Regions from separate parts of the Peribacillus asahii genome, predicted to be linked through region 1. Evidence: a T-box and tRNA genes for the amino acid it is inferred to sense, from the RefSeq annotation. Region 1 holds a T-box; the other holds one or more tRNA genes.
The links. The T-box of region 1 lies ahead of glyQ (glycine--tRNA ligase subunit alpha). A T-box ahead of a tRNA ligase gene usually reads a tRNA of that ligase, here a tRNA-Gly.
Positions count from the first base shown of each region.

Region 1 (10,898 bases):
TTCGAATTCATAGTATGATGACAGTGGTGGTCATTTTATTAGGAGCGTATGTTTCACTTAATTGGATAGAATGGCTCTTTGTTCTGATTGCCGTTACGGGGATGATTGCGCTTGAACTAGTCAATTCGGCGCTTGAACGAGTAGTCGATTTAGTGACAGAAGAGTATCATCCGCTAGCACGTCAAGCAAAGGATATGGCAGCAGGGGCTGTCTTATTATATGCTGTATTCTCTGTGATTGTTGGAATTGTCATCTTTTTGCCGAAGCTGATCAGTACGTAAATATTTATTGGAAGGATGATGTTAGATGAATCAGCAGCAATTAATAGAAGAAGCAAAATTAGCAAGAGAGAAGGCCTATGTGCCATACTCCAAATTCAAGGTAGGTGCGGCTGTTTTAACGAAAGATGGAAAAGTTTATCATGGGTGTAATATTGAAAATGCAGCTTATAGCATGTGCAATTGTGGGGAAAGAACGGCTTTATTTAGTGCGTATGGTCATGGAGACCGCGAGTTTCAAATGCTTGCGGTTGTAGCGGATACGGATGGTCCTGTGTCTCCTTGTGGAGCATGCAGACAAGTTATTGCAGAACTTTGTGATAAAGATATGAAAGTGCTATTAACGAATTTAAAAGGCGATGTGAAGGAAATAACGGTTGAAGCCTTACTTCCAGGCGCTTTTTCAGCGGAGGATTTACATGAATAAATTATTTGATGATAGACAAGTGCAAGGTCATAAATCGGGATTTATCTCGATTATTGGTCGACCGAATGTAGGGAAGAGTACGTTTTTGAATCGTGTTATTGGGCAAAAAATTGCCATTATGAGTGATAAGCCCCAAACAACGAGAAACAAAGTACAAGGTGTATTAACATTGAATGATTCCCAAATGATTTTTATAGATACGCCAGGTATTCATAAGCCGAAGCATAAGCTTGGCGATTTTATGATGAAAGTTGCGACTAATACACTGAAGGAAGTAGATTTGATCTTATTTATGATTAATGCGACAGAAGGATATGGTCGCGGTGATGAGTTCATTATTGAAAAATTAAAAAATGTAAACACACCTGTTTTTTTAGTTGTAAATAAAATTGATGCGGTTCATCCTGATGAACTGCTGCCACTTATTGAGCGCTATCAGCGTTTATATCCTTTTACATCTGTTGTACCAATTTCAGCTCTAGAAGGAAATAATGTGGAGACGTTGCTCGCGCAAATTAAAGATCATCTACCAGAAGGACCGCAGTTTTATCCAGCAGATCAAGTGACTGATCATCCGGAGCGGTTTATTATTTCCGAGTTAATTCGTGAAAAAGTGCTTCACTTAACACGTGAGGAGATCCCTCATTCTGTTGCTGTTGTAATCGATTCGATTAAAAAAATGGACAATAGTGAAACGATTAATGTCATGGCAACCATTGTAGTCGAACGAGACTCACAAAAAGGAATTGTCATTGGCAAACAAGGAAAGATGTTGAAGGAAGTAGGGAGTCGTGCTCGAATTGACATTGAAAATTTATTAGGCTCAAAAGTGTTTTTAGAGCTATGGGTCAAAGTGCAAAAAGATTGGCGCAATAAAGCAGGCCAGCTTCGTGATTATGGATTTAACGAGGACGAGTATTAATTAGCAAATTTTACGCTTCATGAAAGTAGAAAATTAGGTCAAGCTATTCGTAAGGTTGGAAATGAACATATGCTAGTTAACATGAAAGGTGGGTCTTATGATGTTGGATTTTACCTGGAAAGTATTTAGTGAAACAGGTAATGTGGACACTTATCTTCTTTTTAAAGAGATAGAAGTCGAAAAACAGGAAAGAGCCGAGCAGTCAACTGAGGAGCTAGCAAATATTGATTTTCCTGTTTCCTAACGTTTAGTTAGGCGAGAATTGGTGGTGTCTTTATTATGTTTCAAAAATGTGAAGGCATAGTCATTAGGCGATCCGATTATGGAGAGAACAATAAAGTCATCACGATTTATACACGTGAATTTGGAAAAATAGGTGTTATGGCAAGAGGAGCAAGCAAGCCTAATAGCAGGCTTGCTTCTGTTACGCAATTATTTTGTTATGGTTATTTTCTTGTAACGCCTTCAACAGGTCTTGGGAGTCTACAGCAAGGTGAAATGGTAGATTCTATGCGTTTTATACGCGAGGACTTATTTGCGACAGCTTATGCCTCTTATATTATTGAATTATTGGATCGAAGCGTCGATGATAAAAAGGCGAATCCATACTTATTTGAGCTTTTATATCAAACGTTACATTACATAAATGAAGAATATGACCCAGAGGTGTTAAAGTTTATTTTTGAAATGAAAATGCTTCCGGTTAATGGGATTCATCCTGTATTAAATCAATGTACAGTCTGCGGAGAAACAGAAGGTGTGTTTGCTTTTTCACTTCGGGAGGCAGGGTTTATTTGTCATCGCTGTTTTGATAAAGATTCCTATCATTTAAAACTATCGCCGGCTGCGGTTAAGTTGTTGCGTCTGTTTTATTATTTTGATTTATCACGCCTTGGCAATATTTCCATAAAGCCGGAAACGAAGAAAGAGCTGCAAACGATTATTGATGCCTATTATGAAGAATATTCCGGACTTCACTTGAAATCAAAAAGATTTTTAAAGCAGTTGGATTCGATGAAAGATTTGCTTTAAGGTTGACTTTTTTTACTTTGTTGGATAGAATACAATCATCTAAAATATGAAGTTGCGTTGATGGAAAGGAGTACCTGTCTTTCTCCATAAAAGCGAGCCTGGGATAGTGGGAGCCAGGATATGGACATTCAGGGAAGGGCGTTCCGGAGCATGATATTTAACAAAAGAGGTCATTTCCTTAGAAATGACAATTAGGGTGGAACCGCGGGTAAACTCTCGTCCCTATGCTTACATTTTGGCATAGGGACGGGAGTTTTTTGTGTTACGTAGGATATGGCAGGTAATCTCTTAAAATTGGCAAGTAAATAGCCAAATTCAGCAGGGAAGGCGACAAATTTCATTTTCGCTTTAAAAATTTGGAGGTGCAGGAATGAATATTCAAGATATGATTTTAACGTTACAGAAACATTGGTCTGAACAAGGCTGTATTTTAATGAATGCTTATGATGTGGAGAAAGGTGCGGGCACAATGAGCCCTTATACATTTTTACGAGCGATTGGACCAGAGCCGTGGAATGTAGCATATGTGGAGCCATCACGTCGCCCTGCGGATGGACGCTATGGTGAAAACCCAAACCGTCTGTATCAGCATCATCAATTCCAAGTGATTATGAAGCCATCGCCAGACAATATTCAAGAGTTATATTTAGATTCTTTAAAAGCTCTTGGAATTGACCCGCTTGAGCATGATATTCGTTTCGTTGAAGATAACTGGGAAAACCCTTCATTAGGTTGTGCAGGCCTTGGTTGGGAAGTATGGTTAGATGGAATGGAAATTACACAATTTACGTATTTCCAACAAGTTGGTGGACTTGAATGTAAGCCTGTTTCGGTTGAAATTACATATGGAATTGAGCGTCTGGCTTCTTACATTCAACAGAAAGAAAATGTATTCGAGTTAGAGTGGACAGATGGTTTTACTGTACGCGATATTTTTGGTCAGCCTGAATATGAGCATTCTAAATATACGTTTGAAACGTCGAATCTAGATATGTTATTCCAACTATTTACGATGTATGAAGCAGAAGCACAGCGTCAAATGGAAGAAGGACTTGTTCACCCAGCTTATGATTATGTGTTGAAATGTTCTCATACATTTAATTTGTTAGACGCAAAAGGAGCCATTTCGGTTACAGAAAGAACGGGATATATCGCTCGCTGCCGAAATTTAGCGCGTAAGGTTGCCAAAACCTTCTACGAAGAGCGGGAAAAATTAGGCTTCCCGATTTTAAAAGTGAAAGGGGAGAATGCAAATGAGCAAGCGTAATTTATTGTTGGAAATTGGTTTAGAAGAATTACCAGCACGTTTTGTGACATCATCAATGAACCAATTAGCAGATAAGGTTCAAAAATGGTTCACAGAAAAAGCAATCGAATTCGGTGATGTTCAAGCTTTTTCAACACCTAGACGTTTATCGCTTCTTGTTACGGATGTGGCAGAAGCACAAAAGGATATTGAAGAAGAAGTAAAAGGACCAGCTAAAAAAATTGCCATGGATGCGGAAGGCAATTGGTCAAAAGCAGCAATTGGTTTTACAAAAGGTCAAGGACTGACAACAGACGACATTTATTTCAAAGAAATTAAAGGCGTTGAATATGTTCATTTAAATAAATTTATTAAAGGACAACCGACGAAAGAGTTACTAGTGGAGCTGCAGAATCTTATTACAAGCATGACATTTGGTAAAAATATGCGCTGGGCAAACCAAGAGCTTCGTTTTGTCCGTCCAATTAAATGGTTAATTGCATTATTTGGTCAGGAAATTGTACCTTTTACCATTGCCGATGTAGATACAAACCGTACAACAAAAGGCCATCGCTTCTTAGGGGAAACAATCACAATTGAAGATCCTGCTGAATATGAAGCACGTTTAACTGAGCAATTTGTTATTGCGAACCCGGATACACGTCGCAATATGATTTTGGCACAAATTAAAGAGCTAGAAGCCAAAAATAATTGGGTAATTCCAGTTGATGCAGAATTGCTTGAGGAAGTCAATAACTTAGTTGAATATCCAACGGTTTTATTTGGTCGTTTTGAAGAAGAATTTTTGGAGCTGCCAAGTGACGTATTAATCACATCTATGAAAGAACATCAACGTTATTTCCCTGTAAAAGATCAAGCTGGCAACTTGCTTTCTTTCTTTGTTACTGTTCGAAATGGGGATGATCGTCATTTAGAAACGGTATCGAAAGGAAATGAGAAAGTATTGCGTGCACGTCTTTCCGATGCTGCGTTCTTCTACAAAGAAGATCAGAAGAAAGATATTGCAGATGCTTTAAAAAAGCTTGAAACAATTGTTTATCATGAAGAAATTGGTACGCTGGCTGAGAAAACAGAGCGTGTTACAGCTATTACAGGAGCGTTAGTCGATGCACTTGAAGTATCTGTCGATAAAGAGTTGGCCCTTCGAGCAGCACGCATCGCTAAATTTGACTTAGTCAGTCATATGGTGTATGAGTTCCCGGAATTACAAGGTTACATGGGAGAAAGGTATGCCCTTTTAAAAGGAGAAGCGAAGGAAGTGGCGGCGGCAATTCATGAACATTATATGCCAAAGTCTGCTGACGATAGCGTACCGCCTTCAACGATTGGCGCCATTTTAAGTGTTGCTGAAAAAATGGATACTATCGCATCATTTTTTGCAATTGGGATTATTCCTACCGGCTCTCAAGATCCGTATGCATTAAGAAGACAAGCGGGCGGAATTGTCCAAATTTTAGCGGAGAAGAATTGGAATATTTCTTTAGAAGCAATCGTCGCTTTAGCATTGCACGAAGTAGAAGCGAAAAATATTGTGAAACGTGAGCTTGCCGATGTGCAGGAAGATATGCTTACTTTCTTTAAAGCCCGAATTAAGCATATGCTACAGGAACAGCATATTCGCTATGATTTAATTGATGCGGTTTTATTAGGTGAAATTGGCTATATCTCATCTCTTGTAGAGCGTGCTGGCGTGTTGGAAGCGAAGAAGAACGAAGCAGGCTTTAAAGAAGAGCTAGAAGCACTAAGCCGTGTTATGAATATTGCTGGTAAATGTGAACATCAAGTATCTGTGGATGCTGCTAAATTTGAAAATACTCAGGAAACAGCACTTTATGAGAACTATCAACGTGTGTCTGTTGCTTATCAACAAGCAGATAATGAAACAGAGCGTTATGAATTATTAGCCTCTCTTCAAACAGATATTGAACAGTATTTCGAGCATACAATGGTTATGGCAGACGATGCATCTATCCGTAATAACCGTTTATCACTCATGAAAGAGATTAGTGATTTAGTGGCTACTTATGCAGCGATGAATAAAATTATTGTATCGTAATCAATGATACAAAAGAACGGATACTGCTTCAGACGACGTTTGTATAGTAGTATCCGATTTTCTTTTTCGCTATGTTAAACAAGATGATTAGTTGAAATGAACAGTATGATCTAATAGGAGTCTTTTAGTAGGATACAGTTTTGATAAAGGATGATGTGAGTAGATTGAAGTTTCCTGAAAATATATAAACAAGCAGGAGATAAGAATTTTATGTCTATTTACGATATAATAATGGAATATACTAATCATTATAAAAACAGATATCCTTTTTCTCTCTTAACGCATTAGGGTGGTGATTAAAATCGAATTGAATAAGCGTCAAGAACAGATACTACAAATTGTGAAAGAAAATGGGCCAATCACGGGTGAAAATATTGCTGATCGATTGAATCTGACGAGAGCAACACTTCGACCAGATTTAGCAATCTTAACGATGGCAGGCTTTCTTGATGCGAGACCTCGTGTCGGGTATTTTTATTCTGGTAGATCGGGGACTCAACTTTTGACGGATAGTTTAAATCATATTTTTGTAAAGGATTATCAATCGATACCGGTCGTTGTTAACGAGAGTATTTCCGTATATGATGCAATAGTCATGATGTTTTTAGAAGATGTAGGTACGTTATTTGTTGTTGATAAGCAATCCGTATTAGTAGGAGTTCTTTCACGGAAAGACTTATTACGAGCAAGTATCGGGAAGCAGGAATTATCATCCATTCCTGTTAATATTATTATGACGAGAATGCCGAATATTACGATGTGTACAAAAGAAGATTTAATGATTGATGTAGCGAAAAAGCTGATTGATAAGCAAATTGATTCGTTGCCGGTCGTGAAGGAGACGGAAAAGGGCTACGAAGTGATTGGGCGAATTACAAAAACGAATATAACAAAAGCTTTCGTAGCTTTAGCAGACGAAAAGTTTTAGGGGGGCTCGCAAAAAGCATGACAGGAATGAACGGTTCAATCATATATGTTGTATCGGACTCAGTAGGAGAAACAGCGGAATTAGTAACAAAAGCAGCGGCGAGCCAGTTTATGGGGGCCTCTTTTGCAATCAAGCGAATACCATACATAGAAGATGAACAAAACGTTGATGAAGTCATTTCGCTTGCTAAATTAAATGATGCGGTTATTGTGTATACGCTCGTAAAGCCAGACATTCGAGCATATATGGAACAGCAAATTAAAAAGGAGAATCTACCTGCTCATGATATTTTAGGTCCGCTTATGGACTTGCTTCAACAACGAGCGACGTTTAAGCCTTTAAATGAGCCAGGTTTAGTACGCAAGCTTGATGATGATTATTTCAAGCGTGTAGAGGCCATTGAATTTGCTGTGAAATATGATGACGGACGTGATCCACGAGGGATTTTACGATCGGATATTGTGTTAGTTGGTGTGTCTCGAACATCTAAAACGCCGCTTTCGCAATATTTAGCTCATAAGCGTTATAAAGTAGCGAATGTGCCGCTCGTTCCGGAAGTAAAGCCTCCAGAAGAATTATTTTTAGTGTCGCCGGAAAAGATTATTGGTCTGAAAATTAGCCCAGAAAAACTCAACCATATTCGGAAAGAACGTTTGAAATCACTTGGACTAAATGACCATGCTATCTATGCAAATATGGAAAGAATTAAAGAGGAACTAACCTATTTTGACTCTATTGTTTCGCGTCTTAAATGTCCAATCATTGATGTAACAAATAAAGCTGTTGAAGAAACAGCTAATTTAATTATTAATATTCTTCAAAATCGAAGCGTGAAATAACCATTTTTATGATGAGTTCATACATGATGATGGACGATAAGCTAACATATAATGTATAGCTTATTGCTCCATCCACTTTTTTGTGTACAGGGCTATAAAAAAGTGGATGTAGAAACAGATTTTTTAGATTGAAATGATGGCAACTTTTGAAAAAATAGATTATAATAAAAAATTGCGAGAAATTGTATTATAAAGGTTTAGAGTTCCTTAATAAGGAATAAACTAGTGATTAACGAGAAGTCAAGGTTTACGTTATACATTCATTCACCTATTCATGAACGAGAGAAAGTAAAGTGTCCATTTACAGAAGAGGTAGCTGAGACATAATCAAGTCTTGTGCAGGTAGTTGTTCTCTTCTCTTTTTATCGCTTTCTCTCGATTTCTAAGTAGGCGTTTATTGCCTGTTAATTTGCGATAAAGATTCAATGGAGAAAAAGGATTATGGAGAAAGATGTAGAATTTAATGTTATGGACGATAAACCATCAATCTACGTTGATGCAGATGCATGCCCTGTGAAAAAAGAAATTTTGGATGCTGCTTCATTATTTAAGGTGAACGTTACATTCGTTGCTTCCTACAAAAATATGATGAGTAATCCGGAAGGAAAATGGGTATATGTTGATGCAGATAAGGAAGCGGCGGACTTATATATCGTTAACGCAGTAAAAAAGGGTGATATTGTTATAACAAATGATATTGGATTGGCTGGAACATTACTCCCTAAAGCTGTATATGTTCTTTCTTCAAAGGGAAAAGAATATACCGAAGAGAATATTTCGATGCTTTTAGATATGCGTTACCTTTCAGCTAAAATGCGCAGAGCTGGTAAACATACAAAAGGGCCAAAAGCATTCTCGAAGGAAGATCGCATTAAATTTGCACAGGTACTTGCAAAAATTTTGTCGAACCTTGAAGGAATTTAGCCGTACATATCGAATAATAAACAATCACCTAAATTATAAGGTGAGAATATGACAAATGCCCGAATAGAAGATGAAAAGATTAATGAAATTCGCGAATCGGTCGATATCGTCGAGTTAATTGGCGAATATGTTCAATTGAAAAAACAAGGTCGAAACTATTTTGGTCTATGTCCTTTTCATGGTGAAAATAGTCCTTCGTTTTCCGTTTCTGCTGAAAAGCAAATTTTCCATTGCTTTGGTTGCGGAGCAGGTGGTAATGTTTTTACCTTTTTAATGGATATAGAAGGATATAGCTTTGTTGAAGCTGCTAAGGTTTTAGCGGAAAAAGGAAATGTTCCTTTAGATGTTGAAATCAATAAAGGACAATCACGCTCCAATTTGCCGGCTGGTTCAGAGCAAATGCTTGAAGCACATGATTTATTACGAAAATTTTATCACCATCTTCTGGTTCATACAAATGAAGGTCAAGAAGCGTTAGAGTATTTATTAAATCGTGGGTTTACTGAGGAGACAATTGAACAATTTCAAATCGGTTATGCTCTAGATTCATGGGATTTTGCGGCTAAGTTTTTGAAGAAAAGAGGATTTTCTTCAGAATTAATGGAGCAAGCAGGCCTCATTATTTTTAGAGAGAAAGGTGAATCTTATTTTGACCGTTTTCGTAATCGGGTAATGTTTCCGATTATGGATCATCAAGGAAATACGATTGCTTTCTCGGGGAGAGCGTTAGGTGAGGATCAGCCTAAATATTTGAATAGCCCTGAAACGCCAATCTTTAATAAAAGCAAAACTTTATATAATTTTCATCAAGCAAGGCCGCATATTCGAAAAAAAGCGCAGGCGGTTATTTTTGAAGGCTTTGCTGACTGTATTTCAGCTGTTCGTGCAGGCGTTGAACATTCGATTGCTACAATGGGAACAGCTTTGACAGAACAGCATTTGCAACTTTTGAAACGGAATACAGATCAAATTATTATTTGTTATGATTCTGATTCGGCTGGGTTACACGCAGCGAATCGTGCAGCTAATATGCTTCATGAAAACGGTTTTGGGATAAAAGTGGCGCTTATGCCAGACCACCTTGACCCCGATGACTACATAAAGAAATTTGGTGAAAAAAGCTTTGTTTCTGAAGTAATAGGGGCTAGTCAGACCTATATGGCTTTTAAGCTTCACTATTTACGTTTAGGAAAAAATCTAAATAGTGAAGGAGATAGGATTCAATATATTGAAGAAGTGTTAAAGGAAATTTCACGCTTACCAAATGCTGTTGAGCGAGATTATTATCTGCGCCAGCTATCAAGCGAATTTTCACTTTCTTTAGATGCCCTAGAGAAACAGCAACGGCAAATTTTTTTCAATGAACGAAAGAAAGGAACATTGCCACAACCTTCTTTGCAAAAAACAGTAACTTTGCAATATGAGCATAAGCTAAGGCCAGCGCATCAGAATGCTGAAAGATATTTAATTGCTCATATGTTAAAAAGTAAAGAAGCTGCTTATAAAATTCAACAAATGTTAGGAAACAATCGTTTTCATTTGGATGAACACCAAGCAATCATTACGTATCTATACGCTTATTATGAAGATGACCATGAGCCGGATACCAGTTTTTTTCTAACATATTTATCTGATCAAAACTTGAGAAGAATTGTTTCTGAAATAGAAATGATGTCAGTGGGTGAGGAAGTATCTGATAAAGAACTGACAGATTATATAAATCAAGTGTTGAAATATGAAAAAATGTTAAAGATAAAAGAAAAACAAGAAGAAGAGAAGGAAGCGGTGAGACGTAACGATACACAAGCGGCCGCCCGGATTGCGATGGAGATTATTCAATTGAGAAAAATGTTGTAAGAATGGTAAGTGTAAGTTTTGGAAGGAGGGGAACTAATGGCTGAGAAACCAGCACGTTCCAAAGAGGTTGATAATGAATTAAGTCTTGATCAAGTAAAAGAGCAGTTACTAGAGTTAGGGAAAAAACGAGGCTCATTAACGTTAGAAAAAATTGCTGCTAAGATTGGCGGCTTTGAATTAGACTCTGATCAAATGGATGAGTTCTATGAATATTTAGGTGAACATGGCATTGAAATTCTCACAGATGGTGAAGAAGAAGATGAAGATGACCCGAATGGGAAAGAACTAGAAAAAGAAGAAGAGTTTGATTTAAATGATTTAAGTGTTCCTCCAGGTGTGAAAATTAATGATCCTGTCCGTATGTATTT
Region 1 is NZ_CP026095.1:3,566,431-3,577,328, reverse strand. Features, by position in the region: gene BAOM_RS17655 (diacylglycerol kinase family protein) at 1-281, shown strand, start outside; gene BAOM_RS17650 (cytidine deaminase) at 307-705, shown strand; gene era (GTPase Era) at 698-1,627, shown strand; gene BAOM_RS17640 (YqzL family protein) at 1,728-1,871, shown strand; gene recO (DNA repair protein RecO) at 1,907-2,659, shown strand; T-box leader at 2,708-2,886, shown strand; gene glyQ (glycine--tRNA ligase subunit alpha) at 3,030-3,926, shown strand; gene glyS (glycine--tRNA ligase subunit beta) at 3,913-5,982, shown strand; gene BAOM_RS17620 (transcriptional regulator CcpN) at 6,266-6,910, shown strand; gene BAOM_RS17615 (pyruvate, water dikinase regulatory protein) at 6,937-7,749, shown strand; gene BAOM_RS17610 (YaiI/YqxD family protein) at 8,191-8,673, shown strand; gene dnaG (DNA primase) at 8,722-10,530, shown strand; gene rpoD (RNA polymerase sigma factor RpoD) at 10,567-10,898, shown strand, end outside.

Region 2 (10,898 bases), 2.0 Mb from region 1:
TCTGTCCATGTATCTTTACGCTTTCCTTTTGTTCTTCTATCATAATAACTTGAGATTGTTTCATTATATGCTTGTAACTGTTCAATGAATACTTGTTGGTCCGCTTGGTAGCCATTTTCATGATACACGTTAGCAAGCGGTAAACGCGGCTTCTTCTCAGAGCGATTTTTCGGATGACCGATAATAAGTGCAAATAACGGAAGCACACGATGTGGAATGTTTAAAATTTCACTAACTGCATGTAAATTATTACGAATACCACCAATATAACAAATACCAAGATCCATCGATTCCGCAGCGATTGCAGCATTTTGTGCAGCAAGAGCGGCATCTATGCAACCAACCATAAACTTCTCTGTACTTTCAATCGACTCGGATAAATCTCGTCCTTCCATCTCGGCAACCATATCATGACGGTGTAAATCAGCACAAAAAACAAACACGTGCGCGCTTTTCTCTACATATGTTTGCGGCCCAGCAAGTTCAGCTAACTGTGCTTTCTTCTCTGGATCCGATACCCCAATAATGGAATATGCTTGAATATAGCTTGAAGTGGATGCTGCCTGAGCACACTCCACGATTGTACGAATTTGTTCCTCCGTTACCGGCTTGTCCTCAAATGAACGAATAGAACGGTGATCTAGTATTTTTTCGATAATCTGATTCATCTTTATTCCCCCTGTACATTATGTATAAAAAACTGCAAGACGCCCGTAATTGGCGACAAACATAAAGCGGGTACTTCTGAAGGCGCTTTCTTCCTTTAGAAATACTTCTCGAACCACTGACATATCTAGAGCTAACTAAACACATATCAAAAGCGCTTGACGCTATTGATTTCTAGCTCTCATCTTAGCGCTTTCTCTAAATACTTATAGAGAAAGCGCCCGCCGTCAACATAGTTAAAACGTGTGTGAAACCCCGATTTCACACATATAAGCGAAAAAATGAATGATGTCAGCCTTCTCTTATAATATCTAAATCACGATAATTTTGCTGTCTTAATGCTTCATATATTAAAATAGCTGCTGTATTTGATAAATTTAACGAACGCACCTTATCCGTCATCGGAACACGTAAACAACGATCCATATTCTCCTGAATTAAATCTTTCGGAAGGCCTGTTGTTTCTCTACCGAAAATAAAGAAGATTTCTTTATCTTGATTACTATAATCAAATGTCGTATGAGGCTTTTCACCAAATTTAGATAAATAGTAGAAATCCCCACCAGCATTTTTCTCAAAGAATTCATCCATAGAATCATAATAATGAATCTTTACATGTTCCCAATAATCAAGACCCGCACGCTTTAAATATTTGTCATCTGTTGAAAATCCAAGCGGACGAATTAAATGTAACGTTGTATTTGTTGCCGCACAGCTTCTTGCAACGTTTCCTGTATTTGCCGGAATTTCAGGTTGATATAAAACTACATGTATGGCCAATTCCTGTTCACCTCTAGTATGAGTGTCTCCCTTCATTATATCATTAATCAAACCGACAAAAAAACGTTTCATCTTCCATCTAAAATTCTAAAAAACTTATATACAATATTCGGAGTATAACGAGTAGAATCTTCATACGTCCAATAACGCCGGCGGCTGTTTACCGTATGAGCATTCACAAGCGGCATACCGTATATATCTTTTGCTGTTACAATGAGGGAGTGATCAAAACGGCCATCTCCTTCAAAGTCAATGCATATAATGTCTCCAAGGTTTAACTCTTGTGCATACGTCACTTCTTGCGTTCGAATACCTTTACCACCTGCCAAAAGCCTATAGAAACCATGCGCAGACGTCCAACTATAACTCCAGCTTTTTCCACCCATCCACCAGCCTTTAGTTCGATTGGGACTCCCCCACATTGGAATATTTCCCGCATGTAAGCATTGTGATATATAATTTGTACAATCATCCGCGAATTTATTATAAGCAGGATTAAACTCATTCCACCACCGCTCAGCATATTGAACCGCTTTTCTTCGATCGTACGTATACGTGACTCTTTGTACATCTTCTACCCTTTGCTCAGGCAGAAAAGTATCTTCTGAAATTAGCTCTACCTCATAATCATTCACAATGAGACCATTTTGAAACCTAGCCTCACGTTCTTCTATCTCTTCTTCAATCAAAAAAGTATCTCCTTGTTTAATTAAACATTGCAAATGCACTTGATAGGCCAGTACTGTATCTTGTCGATCATAAAACAAAGAATGCACTTTACCTGCTGCATGAACTCGAACAATATCGGCCTCTCGCTTCTCTAACAATTGCTTCTTTCGTAACGGCTTCTCATCCGTTTGTTCCGCCCGCCTCTCATCACTCGATATATACTGTTCGATGCGTGTCTGTAATAATTCCTTTAATTGTTCCCTCAAGCTTAAGCCCTCCTTTATCACTCCTACTCAATATGTATGAAGAGGGCTTGATTAAAAATACAAAAACTACATCAAGGTTTCTTATTCGCTAACGGTGTCTACAATCTAATTGTATAAAAAAAATCACTCTGAATAATACGAGTGATTTCCTCTACTTAATCCAACGCTTAACGAACAGTAAGCTCCCACTGATCGAAATTTCACTTTATCAATGTGCCGCTAGCATTAACCCCTTCTTTATTTCTGCTAACACGTCTTCATCTTTCTCTTTATCTAATGCACTTTGTAAAATGCCTTCTGCTTCTCCTCCACCAATCTTTCCGATTGCCCAAGCAGCTGTACCACGAATGACAGGGCGAGGATCTTCTTTCATCACCTGAATTAATTCAGGCAAAGCCGTTTCATCTTTAAAATGTGCCAGCGCCAAAATTGCATTTCGTTGAATCGGCTTTTTTCCGCGCCATGATCCAGATACATGACCGTACTTCTCTTTAAATTCCTTATTCGAAATCGTCAATAAAGGCTTTAACAACGGTTTTGCAATGTCTGGGTCCGGCTCCATTTCTGCATGAATATGAAAATCGATGCCTTTATTTTTCGGACAAACGGTCTGACATGTATCACATCCATACAAGCGATTCCCAATTTTGGAACGAAATTCGTCTGGCAAGAAGCCTTTTGTTTGAGTTAAAAAAGCGATACAACGCTTTGCATTTAACTGTCCGCCTTGTACAAGTGCTCCCGTTGGACAAACATCTACGCATTTATTACACGTCCCACATTGATCTTCCATCGGTTGATCGGGTTCAAAAGGTACATTCGTAATCAAATCACCTAAATATACATACGATCCAAACTCTGGAGTAATGATCATCGTATTTTTCCCACTCCATCCTATGCCGGCACGCTCAGCTACTGCTCGATCAGACAATTCCCCTGTATCAACCATTGATTTCGTCAATGCATTCGGTATTTTCTCTTTAATAAATGATTCGAGTAATTGTAACTTCTCTCTCAACACAACATGGTAATCCGTTCCCCAAGAAGCTCGACAAAAAATACCACGTCGTTCTCCTTTTGTACTTAACGGAGCATCCTTCATTTTAGAAGGATAGGCTAACGCAATGGAAATAATCGATTGCGGATGTTCTATAATTAACTCTGGCCTTACTCGCTTTTCAATATTTGGCTCCTCAAATCCAGACTGATAATCTAGTGTTTGCTGCTCTAATAAACGATTCCTTAACGAATCAAACGTCGAAGCCGTCGTAAAACCGATTTTATCGATACCAATTTCTTTACTATAAGCAATTAGCTCTTTCTTCAATTCTTTCATATACATCTCTATTCACCTTCGTACGTAAAAGTCTGTATTATGTTCAACCATTTCCATCTATGTTAAACTATTTTCAATCATTTTTGGAGGTGAAACACTTGGAAACAACCATTGCTGACAATCTTAAAGAAAAAATTCCACACTTTAAAGTCGGAATCATTACATACAACGATATCGAAGTCGGACTATCCCCTCAAATGTTAAAAGGAAGATTGCAACTATTTCAAGAATCTTTATACTTTGATCTTCAAGAAAAAGAATGGACGGATTTCGACAAAATTCAAGAATGGAGAAATGTCTTTAAATTAATAGGAACAAACCCGTCAAGATATCGCCCATCTGCAGAAGCACTGTATCGCCGCATCCAAAAACAAAATTATTTATCACCTGTGCATTCAGCCATCGATTTAAATAACTTCTTTTCCCTTTTATTCGAAGTACCTATTGGCATCTATGACCGCGCTAAGCTTACAGGAGATATAACGATTAAAATTGGTGAACACGAGGATACATATATGGGGCTTAACGGTCGAATGAACTCTATGGAGCATATGATTACGTCCGTTGATCAAGAAGGGCCTTTCGGCAGCCCATTTGTAGATTCTGAGCGTACAAAAGTAACAGAAGAAACAAAACAAGCCTTACAAATTATTTATTTCACTCCTTCTACTTCAATAGAAGAAGCCGATAAGCAAACAAAATCTTTACTAGATATGTTTCTGCAAATTCATGGCGGAAAAGGGCATTACTCGATTTCAACTAATTAAATAAAAAAGCGTATCTCCCAAATCGATGATAAGGCGATACGCTTTTTTTTAACTATAAATATAGCAGTTTTTTACATTTATAAAATTTAAAAAACGCAAAGCTTCGTTCTCTCTGTGTAACGAAACTCTGCGTTATCAACGTATGTAATGGAGCGGGTGAAGGGAATCGAACCCTCATCATCAGCTTGGAAGGCTGAGGTTTTACCACTAAACTACACCCGCATTTTGAAGGTTTATGTTGAACTTTGTCGAATCAACATAAGTAATTATATATCGAAGTTTATGAGAATGCAATAGCTTTATTTAAAAAAAGTAAAATTCACATAAAGTTTTGTAAAGCAGATCATCTTCCGCATCCTTACTTCATCGCAATGTAACACAACTGGCACATAAAAACGGATTTTAGTGAATTCTCAGTGCAGCTAAAAAAAGACTTCGGCAATCATACCGAAGTCCTTTCCTTTTATTTATTCTTTAGTTCTTCAATAATCGGATAAAGTTCTTCCAAATGAGTAATTTCATAATCTGGTACAACTTCATTGCGTTCTTTATTATGACGATTAATCCAAACTGATTTAATTCCTGTTCTTGAAGCACCAAGAATATCTGTCATTAAATTATCTCCGACCATAATAACTTCGTCTTTATTTAGACCAATTCGCTCTAAAGCATGTTCAAAAATCGTTTGATCAGGCTTTCCTCTGCCAAATGCCCCAGAAATGATAATTTCATCGAAATAAGGCACTAATTCAGGCGTAATCGTCAACTTTGTATTTTGTAAATCTGGAGAACCATTTGTTAATAGCAATAATTTATATTTACCTTTTAGCTCATCTAACACTGTAAATGTTTCATCATAAATAAAAGGTTTTTTGCGACGTTCTGCTGGAAAACGCTCTGCGAGTTCCGCTCCAAATGCCTCATCGTCAATCCCTAAAGCCTTTAACCCACGTGTCCATGCCTCTTTACGATAAGCCGGTACAATCTCTGCCATTTTACGGAAATCATCTGTGTCATCTAAGAAATTTCCCCATAGCCCTTCAAAAGGATTAATACCGATCATTTGTGTAAATTCATACGTCTCATATGAAGCATACAGCTCTCTTGCTTCCTTTCGAACCGCTTCTTCAAACTCTTCAACATCTACCCCATATTTCTCTTTTGCCACAAGACATGTTGCTACAAACGCTTCTTTAACACTCTTTTGATCCCACAATAATGTATCATCTAAATCAAAAAATACTGCCTTCACCATAGCTGCAACCTCATTTCTTTCACAATAATCTCACTATTTTAATAATAAACTACACGAATGTGAAAATAAATAACTATTGAAAAAAAGATAGACGAGCTTAATGAAAGCGATGCAGAAATTCTCCTGCATAATCTCTAAAAAAGACCTCAACATAATCGTTGAAGTCCTTGATAACTCAATCATTCATTTACTATAAGGGCTATGTGATATAACACTTTAAATTACCATCATTATCCAATATACCCATCATAAAAAGTAAAAGACGGCAGAAATAAAAATCCCTGTTATACACATGATTACTAAACCATACCCCATAATATCCTTTGCTTTCAAACCGGCAATGGCTAATGCTGGCAATGCATAGAATGGTTGAATCATATTCGTCCAAGCGTCTCCCCATGCAACAGCCATCGCTGTTTTCGGTAAAGAAACTCCTAAATCTTTTGCAGCCTCTAACATAACAGGAGCTTGTACAGCCCACTGTCCTCCACCTGAAGGTACAAAGAAGTTTACCAAACCTGCACTCCATAACGTGAACATATGGAATGTATTCTCATTTGAAATAGATATAAACGCATTAGATAAAATCCCAGCTAGTCCTGAAGCGGTCACAATACCCATTAACCCTGCGTAGAACGGAAACTGAATAATAATTCCACTTGCACTTTTAACTGAACTTGAAATAGCTTCTAAAAATAATCTCGGTGTTTTGTGCAATATTATCCCAATAAAAAGAAAGATAAAGTTCACAATATTAAGATTAATAACAAATCCGTTTTTCACGATATAATAGGCTAAAAAAGAAAGGCCTAATAAACCAATAAGCAAAGATAATATCTTACTGTTTTCTAAACGCTCAGCAGGTGTCAGTTCAGCTTGTTCTACTGCACTTGCCTGTACACTATCTACATCTTCTAATAGCTTGCGATCAATCAAAAAAGCTTGTTCTTTTGAAGGTATCATAAATCGGTTTATAATTGGAACTAAAATAAGCAGCCCGATTACAACAATTAAATTAAATGGAGAAAAAAGAGTTTCACTTGTTGGAACAATCCCTATAAGATTTTCCGTAAAATGACCAGGTGTAGCAATCGTTAATGCAACAGATGAAGATAATCCCCCGCTCCAAATAATAAATCCACTATAAGCACTTGCAATTAACAATCGATAATCGACACCATCGACCTTTTTAGCAATCTCTTTTGCAAACAACGCTCCAATGATTAGACCAAATCCCCAGTTAATCCAGCATGCAATTAGAGCTACAAGAGTAACCAGAATAATAGCTTGCCCCGGTGACTTTGGGATATTGGCTAAGTTCCCCAATAATTTCTTAAAAAATGGACTGCTCGCCATAACATGTCCTGTTACAACAATTAAAACCATTTGCATGGAGAATTCTAACAAATTCCAAAAACCATCTCCCCAGTAACCTACAATTTGAGCAGGTGTACTATCTGTCAAAAAAATAGCAAGACCGATGACAAAAAAGGTAAGCACAATAACAAGCAAAAATGGATCAGGCATATACCTTTGCATCAATCTGTTTGAAAATGAAATCATCGCCTTCAACTTATTCTCCCCCTTTGTTTATTTACTATAATTTTGTATATAAAAATAAGATGAAGCTGCAAAATAAAAGGTGATACATCCTTATTCATCATCCAAGAAATTATTAGCAAAAAATGTTTCTAATTATTTGGAAATACTAGAATTATCTTACTGGGATAACTTTACTATTTTAGTTATTGTAAGTAAAATAGTAAAAAAGAATAATAGTTATTAAAAAAATGAATAGAAGGGATTTTTTATGGAGATTCAACAATTAAAATGCTTAATAGCTGTCGCTGAACATCAAAGTTTCACTAAAGCTTCTTCTCATGTTCATTTATCACAACCATCATTAAGCAAAATCATTAAAAACTTAGAAGAAGAACTACAAGTCACACTATTTGATCGTACAACGCGACAATTAAAGCTTACAGATGCAGGAGAAATTGTATATGATTCGGCTCTAAAACTTATTTCCACATTAGATGATCTTTCTGTACGTTTAGATGACTTAATGCATATACCATCAGGTGAAATTAAAATTGGAATACCACCTTTAATCGGAACGCTATTTTTCCCTTCCATAGCTATTCCATTTAGAAAGCTTCACCCTAAAATTTCATTAAAATTAGTTGAGTTAGGAGCAAAACGTGTAGAAAGTTTAATAGATGAAGAAAAAATTGACTTAGGCATCAGTGTTTTTCCAACTAATACAGAAAAGTTTATTGTCCATCCATTTACGAAAGATGAGTTTGTAATTTATGTCTCTCAACACCATCGACTAGCCCATAGAGACTTTGTAAGTCTACATGAATTACAGGATGAACAGTTTATTATTTTCAACGAACAATTTGCTTTACATGATCGAATAATCCAAGAGTGTCTAAATGCTGGGTTTAGTCCTCAAATTACATACCAAAGCTCTCAATGGGATTTGATTGCCGAGCTTGTTAAAGAAGGTTTAGGTATTACGATTCTTCCAAAATCGATTTATTCAAAAATAAACCACCATAATATTAAAATGGTCTCTTTAGTCAACCCAACTCTCATGTGGGAATTGGGAGTTATCACAAAAAAGGACTGTTATATCCCATTCGCAGCAAGAAAACTACTCAACTTTTTAGTGAATAATCCAGTCAATCAGCTAAAACAACTTAATAAAAGGCTAGGTTAAACCATATTGTTGATAAAACGATTGGGGCCCCAGACCAAAATCAACAGCGTCCTATAACAAAGCCTAATAAAAATACCGATATGAAAAGAACTACTTAAAACAGCAGCTCTTTTCATATCGGTATTCATGTAACTGTTATATTTGTAACTACTAAACTACTAATCCGCCATCCACACTTAAAATGGTTCCATTAATATACCCTGCAGTATCGGAAGCTAAAAATAAATAAGCCTCTGCAATATCTTCTGGTGTACCTAGCTTTTTAAGCGGCGTCTTTTCTTTCATTGCATCAATGACTTTTTGCGGTACGGTCGAGACCATATCCGTTGCAATGAAGCCTGGTGCTATGGCATTCACACGAATCCCTTTTGGACCAAACTCTTTTGCCCACCCTTTAGTCATCCCAATAATACCTGCTTTTGTGGCCACATAATTACTTTGACCGATATTCCCATATATTCCAACTACAGAAGAGGCATTTAAAATAACTCCCGATTTTTGATCCAACATAAATGGAGCGACAGCTTTTGTACATTTAAAGACACCTGACAAATTGACAGCAAGCACCTTTTCCCAAGCTTCTTCACTCATCTTTACAAGAAATCCATCATTTGTAATGCCTGCGTTATTAATCAAAATATCTATTCTGCCATATGTATCAATTGTTGATTGAACCATCGTTTCTACTTGTGCAGTATTCGTTACATCGACTTGAAAGAAGCTTACGTCATTACTTCCAAGGTCAGCTAATGCAGCTTGCCCAGCCGACTGGTCATAATCACAGATTACTACTTTAGCACCTTCTTCAAGAAATCTTTTGGCTGTTACTTTTCCAATCCCTTTCGCACCACCTGTAATGATGGCCACTTTTCCCGCTAACTTCACAGCCTTGCACCTCTTTTCTTAATCTTTATAAAGTGGGAGGACACTAAATCCTCCCACTCTACTTGTTTGATTATTCCATTGGCACCTTACTTAAATTTTATAAAGACTCAACGCTAGTTTTGTATTAGATTCCACTAAATCAACAAACCCTTTTTGAGCTGATTTCATTTGGTTTAAGAAATTTTCACGAAGGCTTTGTTGTTGAGTGATTCCTTTTTTAATAGAATCTTGTAATTGATCTTGGGATTGATTTAAAAGGTTAAAAGTTTCTTTCAAAGGAGTTACTGTAAATTGCTGAACACGAAGGCTCACCTCATCAAAGTGCTCATTCCATTTATCAAAAGTCTCCCCTGCTTCTTCACCGTAAAGCGTTTGAATATTTTTCTTTCCTACTACACGAAGTTCCTCAACTAATTTCTTTTGTTCTTGTTCAATTCTTGTTAAATCTTCCGTCAATTTCTCCCACACCTCTCTTTGATATCCGATTGCTTGAATTGACACATTCTCCACCTCTTTTTGCGAAGCATGAATTGTATTCAAACTATTTGTCCAGCTGTCCAGCAAAGAATCACCTAAATTACGAACATCCTTATTATTTTGATCTTTTTTGTTTACTGCCATGATAAAAACCTCCTAAAAGTAGAAATTTATTGTGATTGCAGGAATACTGCAAATTCACTTTATAAGTAAATACAACAAACATTAATTCTCCTCTTTATCATCATCGCGTTGTGATAAAGATGTAGGGAGGAACATATCCATATAGATAGTAAAAAAGCGATTTAATATGGATTGGTATTGCGTAAGCGAATCAGTGCAAGTTTGCAAATACGCCTCACCAGCCTCTGTTAATGAATAAATTCGCTTAGCTGGGCCCCCTGTTGACATATCCCATTCAGATTTCACCATGTTCTCTTTTTCTAGCTTTCTTAATGTTCGATACACATTTCCTTGATCTACAGATGTAAATCCAAATCGGCTTAACTCTTGAATTAATTTGTAACCATGTAAATTCCAACCTCGAAGACTTAACAGAAGAACAGGTATCATTAAATTTTTGGGCATATTGTTCATCATACTCTCATCTTTGGCTGTCGAATCTATAGAAGTATTTTTCTTATCTGTTGTCATCTTGTATCACCCACTCAATATGTTAAATAGTCTCTATGTGTAATTTACACCTATATGTTCCAATTGTCAATTAATTTTGGTAAATATTAAAAAAATTACCTTTCCTTATTCTGGTTTAGTTGGTATTATAAATTTGTAATATATTTCAAACAAAACTCATGGACGGGAGAGGGCATATGAATCAGCAAAAAAACTTAAACCCATTTGAATTGTGGAAAGACCTTTTTAATCAAAGCAGTACCATTATTGATGAAAATCTGAAAGACGAATCAACTTCTAAGGTAATGGGGCAAGTCCTTGAGATGAATCTTCTATATAAGAAGATGCTAAATGAAACAACAGAACAGTATTTCGAGCAAGTTAATATTCCAACTCGCACTGATCTGTCAAATATCTCAGCCCTAATCATCAACGTGGA
Region 2 is NZ_CP026095.1:749,858-760,755, reverse strand. Features, by position in the region: gene nfsA (oxygen-insensitive NADPH nitroreductase) at 1-668, opposite strand, end outside; gene trmL (tRNA (uridine(34)/cytosine(34)/5-carboxymethylaminomethyluridine(34)-2'-O)-methyltransferase TrmL) at 958-1,446, opposite strand; gene BAOM_RS03860 (amidase domain-containing protein) at 1,515-2,381, opposite strand; gene queG (tRNA epoxyqueuosine(34) reductase QueG) at 2,590-3,723, opposite strand; gene BAOM_RS03850 (B3/B4 domain-containing protein) at 3,816-4,484, shown strand; tRNA gene BAOM_RS03845 (tRNA-Gly) at 4,633-4,706, opposite strand; gene BAOM_RS03840 (HAD family hydrolase) at 4,948-5,739, opposite strand; gene BAOM_RS03835 (short-chain fatty acid transporter) at 5,986-7,311, opposite strand; gene BAOM_RS03830 (LysR family transcriptional regulator) at 7,550-8,464, shown strand; gene fabG (3-oxoacyl-ACP reductase FabG) at 8,615-9,349, opposite strand; gene BAOM_RS03820 (hypothetical protein) at 9,440-9,970, opposite strand; gene phaQ (poly-beta-hydroxybutyrate-responsive repressor) at 10,052-10,480, opposite strand; gene BAOM_RS03810 (polyhydroxyalkanoic acid synthase subunit PhaR) at 10,657-10,898, shown strand, end outside.
Region 2: it encodes a tRNA-Gly, which carries the amino acid that the T-box ahead of glyQ (glycine--tRNA ligase subunit alpha) is inferred to sense. The anticodon was not compared.